One region of the Rhizobium sp. AN68 genome, then DNA from elsewhere that is predicted to be linked to it. Evidence: riboswitches for the same ligand, from Rfam matches in the RefSeq annotation. Region 1 holds a riboswitch; the other holds the start of a gene.
What was found. A riboswitch is a leader RNA that binds a small molecule or an ion and turns the genes downstream of it on or off. The one in region 1 is predicted to bind thiamine pyrophosphate.
Positions count from the first base shown of each region.

Region 1 (5,887 bases):
TCCGCCACCATCCGTTATCTGGAGCAGGCGCCGGATTTTGCCGGTTACGACACCGTGCAGGCCTATGCCGAGGCGGGGCTGGGACCTGGCGACGATCCCTATCGCGTTACCTATATTCTCGAGCATCTGGGCCTGACGGGACAGGAACATCCGGATAGCCTGTCCGGCGGCGAAGCGCGGCGTGCGGCCCTTGCCCGCGTCATGGCGCCTGAACCCGATATTCTGATGCTGGACGAGCCGACCAACCATCTGGACCTGCCCACCATCGAATGGCTTGAAGGCGAGTTGCAGCAGACGCGTAGCGCGCTGGTGCTGATCTCGCACGACAGGCGTTTTCTGGAAAAGGTTTCGACCTCGACCGTGTGGCTGGATCGCGGCCAGTCCCGTCGTCTCAATCGCGGTTTTGCGTATTTCGAGGAATGGCGCGACAAGGTGCTGGAAGAGGAAGAGCTGGAGCAGCACAAGCTCGGCAAGGCCATCGAGCGTGAAGAACACTGGATGCGTTACGGCGTGACCGCGAGACGCAAGCGCAACATGCGCCGCGTGGGCGAGCTTCAGGCAATGCGTGCGGACTATCGCGGCCACAAGGGACCGCAGGGGAGCGTGCAGGCGACGGCTGCGGAGGTGCGGGAATCCGGCAAACTGGTCATCGAGGCAGACGCAATCACCAAGTCTTACGGCGAGCGCGTGATCATCGCGCCGTTTTCGCTACGCGTGCATCGCGGTGATTGCATCGGTCTCGTCGGGCCGAACGGTGCCGGCAAGACAACGCTTTTGAAGATGCTGACCGGCCAGCTTCAGCCCGATAGCGGCACGGTAAAGCTCGGCACCAATCTGGAAATCGCGACGCTTGACCAGAAGCGTGAAGATCTCAATCCAAACGATACGCTCGCTCATTACCTCACCGACGGTCGCGGCGACAATTTGCTGGTCAATGGCGAGTTGAAACATGTGACGGGTTACATGAAGGACTTCCTGTTCCAGCCGGAACAGGCCCGCACGCCCATCCGCAACCTCTCCGGTGGTGAGCGCGCCCGTCTTATTCTTGCGCGCATTCTGGCGCGGCCTACCAACCTGCTGATCCTTGACGAGCCGACCAACGATCTCGATATCGAAACGCTCGATCTGTTGCAGGAAATCGTTGCGGGCTTTTCCGGCACGGTCATTCTCGTCAGCCACGACCGCGATTTCCTCGACCGTACCGTCACCTCCACAATCGCGCCCGCCAATCCGGACCAGCCGGATGGACGCTGGATCGAATATGCCGGCGGCTACTCGGACATGATGGCGCAACGCAAGGGTGCCGCAGAAGAAAAGCGCAAGGCGGAGAAGCAGGAAAAGGCAAAGACCGCCCCTTCCGCCTCCGCGTCGCAGGACCCCTCAAAGGCCAAGGGCAAGCTTTCCTTCAAGCAAAAATTTGCGCTCGAAAACCTTCCAAAGGAAATGGAGAAGGCGCAGGGCGAAATCGCCAAGCGTGAGCAGCGTATGGCCGATCCCAATCTGTTCACCAAGGACCCGGCTACCTTCAATACGCTGGCGCAGGAAATGACGAAGCTGCGCGAAAAGCTCGAAGCCATGGAAGAGGAATGGCTGGAGTTGGAGATGCTGCGCGAGGAAATTGAAGGGTGACTTGGTCGCGATTTCTTGACTGAGGTCTCATCCACCTTTGACAGGGAGGCGGAATTGCCGTTTCCTGTGCGGGTTCGGAGGAGTTCAGAAAATGCGCATGATCTTCGTCAATCTGCCGGTCAAGAATATCGAGACATCGAGAAGCTTCTTCACGGCTCTCGGTTTCACCTTCAATCCGGAATATTCGGATGACCGCACGCTCTGCATGATCGTTGAGGAGAACATCTTCGTGATGCTTCTTCAGGAGGAGCGTTTTCGCGATTTCATCAATGGCGATATCGCCGACGCCACACGCAGCACCGAGGTCCTGACCTGTCTCACAGCGGGAAGCCGTGAGGAAATCGACCGGATGATCGAAACGGCGCTCGCCTCGGGTGGCAGCAGCTGGAAACCGGTTCAGGATCACGGTTTCATGTATGCCGGTAGTTTTCAGGATCCCGACGGCCATGTCTGGGAACTGGTGCACATGGTGCAGCAGGCCTGACGGCAGCCATCTTGCCAATCAGAGACAGCGGGACTACATCATCATCTTGATCTAACGGGGTGTCTTTTGTGCTTGCGTGCAAAAGGCTGAGAGGCTTGCCAACCCGAAGAACCTGATCCGGTTCATACCGGCGGAGGGATTAGACGGCTTAAGGCAAGCGGCTATTTCCCTTTTCGTTTTTTGAGGAGATACCCGTGCGCCGTCGTCTTTTCCTGAATTCCCTCGTTGCCGTTTCGTTGTTTCTGCCCGGTCTTGCCACTGCTCAGGACAGACAGGAACTGACCGTCTACACCTATGAAAGCTTCGTTTCCGAATGGGGTCCCGGCCCCAAGGTGAAAGAGGCCTTCGAGAAAGTGTGCGATTGCACGGTCAATTTCGTCGGTGTGGCGGATGGCGTGGCGCTGCTCAACCGCCTGAAGCTTGAAGGGGCGGCGTCGAAGGCGGATGTCGTTGTTGGTCTCGACACCAATCTGGTCGCGGAAGCGAAACAGACCGGCCTCTTCGATATCAGCGGTATCGATGCATCGGCGGCCAAGGTGCCGGGCGGTTACAAGGACGACATTTTCGTCCCTTACGACTACGGTCATTTCGCCGTTGTCTATGACACGCAGACGATAAAAAATCCGCCGACGAGCCTGAAGGATCTGGTGGACGGCGATCCTTCACAGAAAATCGCCATTCAGGACCCGCGCACCTCCACGCCGGGGCTTGGCCTGCTGCTCTGGGTGAAGTCCGTTTACGGCGACAAGGCACCGGAAGCCTGGGCGAAGCTCCGGAAGCGCATTCTCACTGTTACGCCGGGCTGGTCGGAATCCTATGGCCTTTTCACCAAGGGTGAGGTGCCGATGGTGCTCTCCTACACCACGTCGCCTGCCTATCACATGGTCTCGGAAAAGACGGATCGCTATCAGGCCGCGGGTTTTTCCGAGGGGCATTACATCCAGATCGAGGTTTCCGGCCTTCTCAAAAACGCGCCGCACAAAGAACTGGCGAAGCAGTTCCTCGCTTTCACGCTCACATCAGGATTTCAGGATGCCATTCCGGAAAACAACTGGATGATGCCGGTCGCGGCAACGTCCACGCCCCTGCCCGAGGCATTTTCCAAACTCGTCGTACCGCAGAAGACCTTCCTGATGGACCCGGAAGAGGTGGCGAAGAACCGCAAGGCCTGGATCGACGAATGGCTTGCGGCCATGAGCATGAACTGAGCAAGAGGCACGCCCGCGCATGATGCTGCGTCGCGACTACAGATGGTCGATCATTGGCGGAACGGCGGCGTTTGCCGCCGTTTTCCTGTTCATGGCGCTTGCTGTATCAGCACTCCTGTCTTTCGATGCCGGCACATCCGCCACCGGAATCGTGGATGCCTACACGCTGCGCATCCTGCGCTTCACGCTCTATCAGGCAACGTTGTCCACTGTTCTTTCCATTGTTCTCGGCCTGCCGGTGGCGCTTGCGCTCTCCCGCAGACAGGATTTTCCGGGGCGGATTTGGATTATCAGGTTGATGGCTGTGCCGATGGGGCTGCCGGTCATCGTCGGCGCCTTCGGCATCATCACGATCTGGGGCAGGCAGGGTGTTTTGAATACTGCCCTTGTTTTTGCCGGTGCGGAGCAGCCCTTCAGTATTTACGGCCTTTCCGGCATTCTCATCGCCCATGTGTTTTTCAATCTGCCGCTTGCGGTGCGGCTGATGCTGGCCGGGCTGGAGCGGATTCCGGGCGAATATTGGCGGATGGCGGCAAGTCTTGGCATGGGGCCGGTTTCGGTTTTCCGCTTCATCGAGTGGCCGGCCGTCTCGCGGCTTGTTCCCGGTATTGCCGGGCTTGTCTTCATGCTGTGCGCCACCAGCTTCACGCTAGTGCTTCTGCTGGGCGGTGGACCGGCGGCGACGACACTTGAGGTCGCAATCTATCAGGCGCTGCGGTTTGATTTCGATCCGCAAAGGGCAATCGCGCTTTCGGTTTTGCAGATTGCAGTCACAGCAGTTCTGCTCGGCCTTCTTGCCTTTTTGCCATCGCCCGAGGCGGAAATTGCCTCGCTTGGCCGCCCTGTTCGCCGTTTCGACGGCAAGCGCGTTGGCGCGCGCCTGTGGGACGGAGCGGCAATCATTTTTGCGGTTCTGCTGGTCGGCCTGCCGCTTGTTGCCATAACCGTCTCGGGTTTGGGGGCCGATCTGCCGCGTCTTTTGTCAGCGCCGATCTTCCTGCGTGCGGCGGCGACCAGCCTTGCAATCGCTGCGCTCTCCGCAACTCTCGTCGTGCTCTGCTGCTTTGCGATTATCGGTGCGCGACAGGCCGTGGGCTCCAGACGGCACGCGGCTCAGCCCTTGCGCCTTTTGTCCGCCACGCTCGGGGCGGGGTCATCGCTGGTGCTGCTGGTGCCGCCCGTCGTGCTGGGAAGCGGGTGGTTCCTGTTGCTGCGGCCCTTTGGAGATGTCAGTTTTTATGCTCCCGTTCTCGTGGCGCTCATCAACATGCTGATGGCGTTGCCGCTTGCCATGCGGGTGCTGGAGCCAGCCTTCACCAGCCATTTTTTACGCACGTCCCGGCTCTCCGCCAGCCTTGGGCTTCAGGGACTGACGCGGCTGCGGTTCGCCGATCTGCCGGTACTGCGGCGGCCGCTGCTGATGGCGTTTTCCTTTGCCATGGCTCTGTCGCTCGGTGATCTCGGGGCGGTCGCCCTGTTCGGATCGGAAAATTTCGTCACGTTGCCATGGCTGGTCTATAGCAATATGGGCAGCTACCGCACCAATGATGCCGCCGGATACGCGTTCATCCTTGGCGTCGTCTGCCTGCTGCTTGCCGCGGGCGGCGTTTCACGGCAATCCCAATCAGCAAGGGCGAGCATATGACGGGTGACGAATTTGCCGTGGGGTTGGACAAGGTCAGACTGCGGCTCGGAACGCAGGATTTCGATCTCGATTGTATATTCCCGCAAGGCCAGATGACTGCCGTCGTCGGTGCATCCGGTTCTGGCAAGTCGACGCTCCTCAATCTCATCGCTGGTTTTGAATTGCCCGATTCCGGGCGCGTCCTGATCGGCGGGCGGGACATGAAGGCGCTCGATCCTTCCGAACGACCGGTCTCCTCGATCTTCCAGGATAATAATCTTTTCGCCCATCTCGATATCTTCACCAATGTCGCGCTCGGCATCAGCCCCGGGCTGAAGATGCGGGCGGAAGACAGGCAGAGGATCGACGTGGCGCTCGCACGCGTTGGTCTTGCGGGTTTTGACAAACGTTTGCCGGGCACGCTTTCCGGCGGGGAAAGGCAAAGGGCGGCGCTGGCGCGTGCGCTGGTCCGGAAAAAACCGGTCATGCTGCTGGACGAGCCTTTCGCGGCGCTAGATCCGGGGCTGCGGGCGGGCATGACCTCCCTGCTTCTCGACTTGCATGCCGAAACAAAAAATACGGCGATTATTGTTACGCACCATCCAGACGACATAAAAAAGCTGGCGCAGCGGGTGGTTTTTCTTGATCGTGGCCGCGTTGTCTATGCTGGCTCGACCACAGATTTCTTCGCCACACAAAATGTGAAGGCGGTCGACAGTTTTCTGAACGGCTGATCGCCTTATTTTCGACGCGTGCCGCTGGCAATCGCTTTAGATAACTTCAATGGCGTTAATTTGCACTTGCCAGTTTCAAGTCGTTGCCCGAGAAAAGACGAGAATTATTGCGTTCTTCAGGAATATTCCGGACTTGATGGATCGTTTTTACCGTTTCGACATTCATGGCTCGTTGGGGCGAATCTGTTATTCTGGTCTGCAATTAACG
Region 1 covers NZ_JARWMI010000003.1:2,608,841-2,614,727, reverse strand. Annotated here, with positions in the region: gene RBH71_RS25725 (ABC-F family ATP-binding cassette domain-containing protein) at 1-1,629, shown strand, start outside; gene RBH71_RS25720 (VOC family protein) at 1,721-2,113, shown strand; TPP riboswitch at 2,159-2,269, shown strand; gene thiB (thiamine ABC transporter substrate binding subunit) at 2,308-3,321, shown strand; gene thiP (thiamine/thiamine pyrophosphate ABC transporter permease ThiP) at 3,341-4,966, shown strand; gene RBH71_RS25705 (thiamine ABC transporter ATP-binding protein) at 4,963-5,679, shown strand.

Region 2 (5,887 bases), on a different contig from region 1:
GCCGCCGGCGCCCGCTTGATCAGTTGCATGTCCTGCATGAAGGTGCCGAAGCGTGTGTAGCGGGTGCGATCGAGTGCGGCTGGACGTTTGGCGAAACGCGGCAGCGTATCGAAAAACGCCTGCTTGTTCAGCCCGTCGTCAAGGTTCGGATAGGCCTTGATGAAAAGCTGCCAGGATTCTTGCGGGTGGTTGGTGATGAAAATAGCAGCCTGCTCAACGGCCGAGAGAAAACGCGGCAGGCGGCTATCTTTCACGAGATCACGATGGGTGACGAAGATGAGCTCGTCATAGGCGGGCACGCCATGTTCCTCGGGGAAGAACGAGCGGCCTTCGTGGCCTTCAAGCTTCATCTGCGTCAGTTCGAAATTACGGAAGCCGCCAAGCGTGGCATCGACCTTGCCGGCGATCAGGGATGGCGAGAGTGAGAAATTGACGTTGACCAGTTCAACATCGTCCTTTGTCAGTCCCTCCTTCTCCAGCATGCGCTTCAGCATCGCATCCTCGAAACCGGAAACCGAGAAGCCGACCTTCTTGCCTTTCAGGTCCTTCAGGCTCTTGATCGGCCCGTCGGCCAGAACGGTGACGGTGTTCAGCGGCGTTTCGACCAGCGTGCCGAAACGGACGAGCGGCAGCCCTGCATCGTGGTCGAGATAGAGGTTCGGCTGGTAGTGTACACCGATATCGGCCTGCTTTGCCGAGACCAGACGCGGTACGGCGGATGGGTCTGCGGGCGGGATCAACTCGACCTCCAGCCCTGCATCGGCGAAAAGGCCGCGTTCCTTGGCAATCACCATCGGGGCATGGTCCGGGTTCACGAACCATTCCAGCAACACGGTAAGCTTGTCGGCCGCCTGCGATTGCACAGGCGAAAGCACGCTTGCTGCCGCGACGACGAGGGAAAGAAGAGTTCGTTTCATGGTGCCGAAAGTCTCCGCAAATGTTTGAAAGGAATGAGATGGTCTGTTTCTTTGGCCCAGGGGGCGAGGTTGGCCGTTGCCCGGTCGACGACAAGCCGCAGCAGCACCGCCATGAGGGCGAGAATGGTCATGGCGGCGAACATTGTGTCGGTCTGCATGCGGGCATTGGACTGGATCATGACAAAACCGAGCCCGGCGGAGGCGCCCACCCATTCGCCAATGACCGCGCCGAGCGGGGCGAGCGGAGCTGCGACCCTCAGCCCGGAAATGAGTGAGGGAAGCGCCAGCGGCACACGCAGCCGGGTGAGGATTTGCCAGTGGCTCGCCTCTGTCAGCGAGGCGGCATCGAGGATTGTCCGATCCGTGCGATTGAGGCCGTCGGTGAAGGCTGAAGCGACGGGGAAAAAGATGATGATCGCCGTCATGACAACTTTCGAGGCCATGCCGAAACCGAACCAGAGTACGAGAATGGGGGCCAGCACGAAGACCGGAAATGCCTGCAACACGAGAACCATGGGCCAGACGAGGCGGCCAAAACGCGGGACGGCGGCAATCGTAAAGGCAACGAGAATGCCGGCGGCAATGCCAGCCGCAAGCCCGACAGCCATTTCACCTGATGTCACCATGGCCTGTCCGAACAGGAAGGCTGGCTGGCGCAGGAGTGCTGCGGCAACATCGGCCGGCGAGGGCAGGATGTAGCGGGGCGGTGCAAGCAGCCAGATGCCCAGCTGCCAGACAATCAGAATAAGAACGACGCCCTTCAGCGCATGGGAGGCACGCATCGGCCGGGGCTCAGACGCAGCCGTACCGTATACGAAGGGAAGGATGTTTCATCATCATCGTTCGGTCTCCAGCTGTGGCGATCACGGAGATCCGGGCAAAGCGGAGAAGAGAAAGGGCAGTACCGCAAACGCGCTACAGTTTCCGTTCCTACGCCGGCATGACCCGGATCAGGTTCAAGGGTCCGGCTCATCGCCATCTCAGCACCGTCAGGTGCTCCCCTCGGAAGAGACTGTTTTGCTAGGAGGGTTTTGAAGTAATGTCAACGTTGAAAGTTAACGAGAATATTGGCGAATTTGCCGCGAACATATTAGTTGTCGATTATATTAAGTTTATCAAAAATTAGTTATTTATTGAAACCGCTTTTCAATTCCGCTGTATTAGCTTCAGCTCCCAGATTGGTTGGGGGCGAACTTGAAAAACTTCTGGCGAGAGAAATCTGGAAATTTTGGCATTCTGACCGCGCTGCTCATGGTGCCTCTGTGCGGGGCTGCCGGTGTGGCGCTCGATATTACGCGCGGCATGTCGGTCAAAGCCGATCTGCAGCAGGCGGCGGATTCCGCGGCTCTGGCGGCAGTCGCCGATATGTCCGCAAGTGTTCAGGCGGCAAAGAAGATGTCGGGGGACGGTGTCATTCCCGTCGGCAATGAAGAAGCCCGGGCATTCTTCGATGGCAATCAGCGCGGCGACGCGGACTACACCATTACCTCTGTCGATGTCTCGGTGATCAAGCACGGCAATGTGGTCGAGTCGTCCGTCAGCTTCAAGGCGTCGGTCAGCACGACCCTCTCAGGGCTTCTGGGGAAGGATTTCGTTTCGGTTGCCGGCACGGCCACGGCCAAATACGAAACGGAAACCTTCAGCGATTTCTATCTTCTGCTTGATAATACGCCCTCCATGGGAGTGGGCGCGACACCCACGGATGTTGCCACCCTGGTTGCGAACACTGGCGATAAATGCGCTTTTGCCTGCCACATCGTGAAGGACGGCGTGGCAGACCCGAACAGCTATTACTTCAAGGCCAAGAAACTCGGGGTTACGACGCGTATCGACGTGGTTGCCAAGGCAACCGCCAGCCTGATGGACACGGCAAAGTCCACGCGCAAAAGCAGCAATCAATATCGCATGGCCGTCTATACCTTCGGGGAACGGGCGGAAGATACCAAGCTGCTTGAGGTCGTTTCGCTGACATCGGATCTGGACGCAGCAAAGAAAAAAGCTGGTGAAATCAACCTTATGTCAATCCCCTATCAGGGATACAACAACGACCAGCAAACAGATTTCGACCGGGCACTGATCCAGATTGGAGATAAGGTCGGCAGTTCGGGCACGGGCGCAAGCTCGGCGAACCCGGATAAGGTTATTTTCTTTGTTTCAGACGGGGTGGGCGACAGTTACAAGCCGTCCTCCTGTACGAAAAAACTGACGGGAGGCCGCTGTCAGGAGCCGATCGACATCAAAGACTGTACGAAACTGAAGGAAAAGGGTTTTCGTATCGCGGTGCTTTATACCACCTATCTGCCGCTGCCGACGAATGACTGGTATAATAGCTGGATCAAGCCCTTTCAGGCGGAAATCGGCTCACGCATGCAGAGCTGCGCTTCCCCGGGCCTGTATTTCGAAGTCAGCCCCTCCCAGGGCATCAGTGACGCGATGACGGTGCTGTTCAAGAAAGCCATTACATCACCACGCCTGACGGGCTGATGGCCGTTTAGCGAGGCCTGTTAGAGCATCGGTTGAACGCCGCAATATTTGCGGCGTTTTTTGAAATGGCCGGAAGGTGATGCTTCAAGCGATATTGCGAAGCTGTTCAAATAACGCAGTAAAGGGCGTTTCAGCGCGGTAGAACACAGCCGGCTGGCCTATCGGAGCCTCCACGGTGATCTCGTGCCCGCCAAAATACCGCGCGCCATTCCAAAGATGCATCCATTCCCCATCGCCCGGAAGGTAAAGCGTGCGCTGCGTCTCCCCCGCCTTCCACACTGGTGCGACCAGCATGTCGGCCCCATAGAGATAGCTGTCCTGAATGGCATAGGTCTGCCGGTCGTTCTCATGATGCAGGAAAAGCGGGCGCTGTACCGGCAGGCCGTTTTCGGCCGCTTCAGTGGAAAGCGATTTCAGATAGGGGGCGAGTGCGACATAGATTGCCGTCATGCGGGCAAAATGGCCAAGAACGGTCTCGTCCTGATCGATCTGGAGATTGTCGCGCGGGCGATTGCCCTCATGGGTTCGCATGACAGGAGTAAAGGCTGCCATCTCCGTCCAGCGCATGATGAGTTCCGGGGTTCTGACATTGCCGAACAGGCTGGTATAACCGCCAATATCGGAATGGTGATAGGCATTGCCGAGAAGACCGGAGGACAGCGCACCGCATATGACGGTGACGAGACCGTCATGGCGGGAAAAATCGACGGACTGGTCGCCGCCCCACAGCAGCGGGCAGTGGGCTTGCACACCGGTAAAGCCCGCCCGCATGAAGAACAGCGCTTCGCCGGTTTTGCCACGGCTTTCAACAGCCTTGGCGTTGACCTCTGCCCAGAGCGTCGGCCAGGCATTGTGCATCAGCTTGGCGTCGATGCCGTTCGATAGCGTGATGTCGATCGGCAGATATTCGCCGAAATCGGCCATCCAGCCGGAAAGGCCGAAATCCAGCATATTCTTGCCGATGATCTCTTCGGCAAACCACTCGGCTGCGGCCGGATTGGTGAAATCGACCACGCCACAATCGAACTCGCCGAAATCCACGAGCGCCGTCTTGCCGTCCGCGCCGGTGGCGAAATAACCGGCCGCCTCCGCCTCCGGAAAAAGCGGGCCGTCGACGCAGAGATAGGGGTTCACGTATCCCAGAAAACGAATGCCCTGATCGGCAAGCTCCGCGATCTTCTGACGCAAATGCGGATAACGCGCCTCATTGGCCTGCCAGTCCCAGAAGAGCCGGGCGCCGAATGATGTCTGGCGAAGCCCCACCCAGCCCTCGCACCACAGGCCGGAGACCTTGGTTCCGGCAGCGCGGATTTTTTCCAGCCGGGCAAAGGAGTTGGCGCCATCCTTTAACCCGATGATCGCGCCGCCATAGACCCACTCCGGCAGTTCCGGCTGGCGTCCGAACCGCAGCGAGAGGGCGGAAACGATATCGGTGAAACGATCGCCGGTGAAAAACTCGATCCTCTCGGGGATCGCCCATATCTCGACTTCATGGAAATCTTCGTTGCGGAAATCGAAGACCGAATAGGCGCTGGTTTCCACATGCAGCGCATATTTGCGCGACGACAGATAGGTCGGCTGCGGGTAATTGGTGTTGTAATAATCGCCACCCGCCTTGCCGCTGACGTCAGCCTTGAAGGTGATTTCAGCGGTCTTGTCGCGGCCGACACCGGGTTCGGAGGTCCAGAGCGGAAAGCGGCGGCCGCGCATGTCGAAATAGGACATCTGTTCGCCACCGCCCCAGACATGTTCGTCCTCATCTGCGATGATCCGCAGCCACAGCCGATTGATGGTTTCATCCAGCGCCGTGACCCTGATGGCATTTCCATCCAGGGCCAGATGAAGGCGTGCGGCCTGCCCGGGTGCGGAAGACAGCGTAACGCTGTCGCCACTGACTTCGGCGTGGCGGAGCGCAGTTCGTTCGATGACATAGTCCTCGATATCGAAATTGCCGCGATACATATCCATCCGCTCCTTGCCGAAACCGGCGAAGAAAGCCGGGTTCTCAGGCGAATGAGAAAGAATGGTGTGGCTGCCAATCGCAAGCGTGAAGCCGTCTCTGGTCTTTTCGAATTGCATGACTGTACCTGTTTAACCCTTGAGACCGCCGGCGGTGAGACCGGAGACGACGCGTTCCTGAAAGATGACGATCAGGATCGCAACCGGGACGATGCCGACCACCAGCGCCGCCGAGATGACGGGCCACGGGAAAGCGAACTCACCCTGGTAAAGCTGGATGCCGACCGGCAGCGTGCGCAGTGCCGGATTGGAATTGAAGGAAAGCGCCAGCAGGAATTCGTCCCAGGCGTTCACGAAAGCGAGAATGCCGGCGGTGAAGACGCCTGGCGCGCATAGCGGCACGACAACCTTGAACAGCGCGCCGATACGGGTGCAGCCATCAATCATGGCGGCGTTTTCCAGATCGCGCGGGATGCTTTCGAAGAAGGACACCAGCATCAGCGTGCAGACCGGCAGGGAGAGCACGG
Region 2 covers NZ_JARWMI010000002.1:471,097-476,983, reverse strand. Annotated here, with positions in the region: gene RBH71_RS05615 (ABC transporter substrate-binding protein) at 1-917, opposite strand, end outside; gene RBH71_RS05610 (ABC transporter permease) at 914-1,699, opposite strand; TPP riboswitch at 1,828-1,930, opposite strand; gene RBH71_RS05605 (TadE/TadG family type IV pilus assembly protein) at 2,112-3,401, shown strand; gene RBH71_RS05600 (alpha-glucosidase) at 3,486-5,480, opposite strand; gene RBH71_RS05595 (carbohydrate ABC transporter permease) at 5,493-5,887, opposite strand, start outside.
Region 2: it holds a riboswitch for thiamine pyrophosphate, as region 1 does, so the genes downstream of both, RBH71_RS05610 (ABC transporter permease) here and thiB (thiamine ABC transporter substrate binding subunit) in region 1, are expected to answer to the same signal.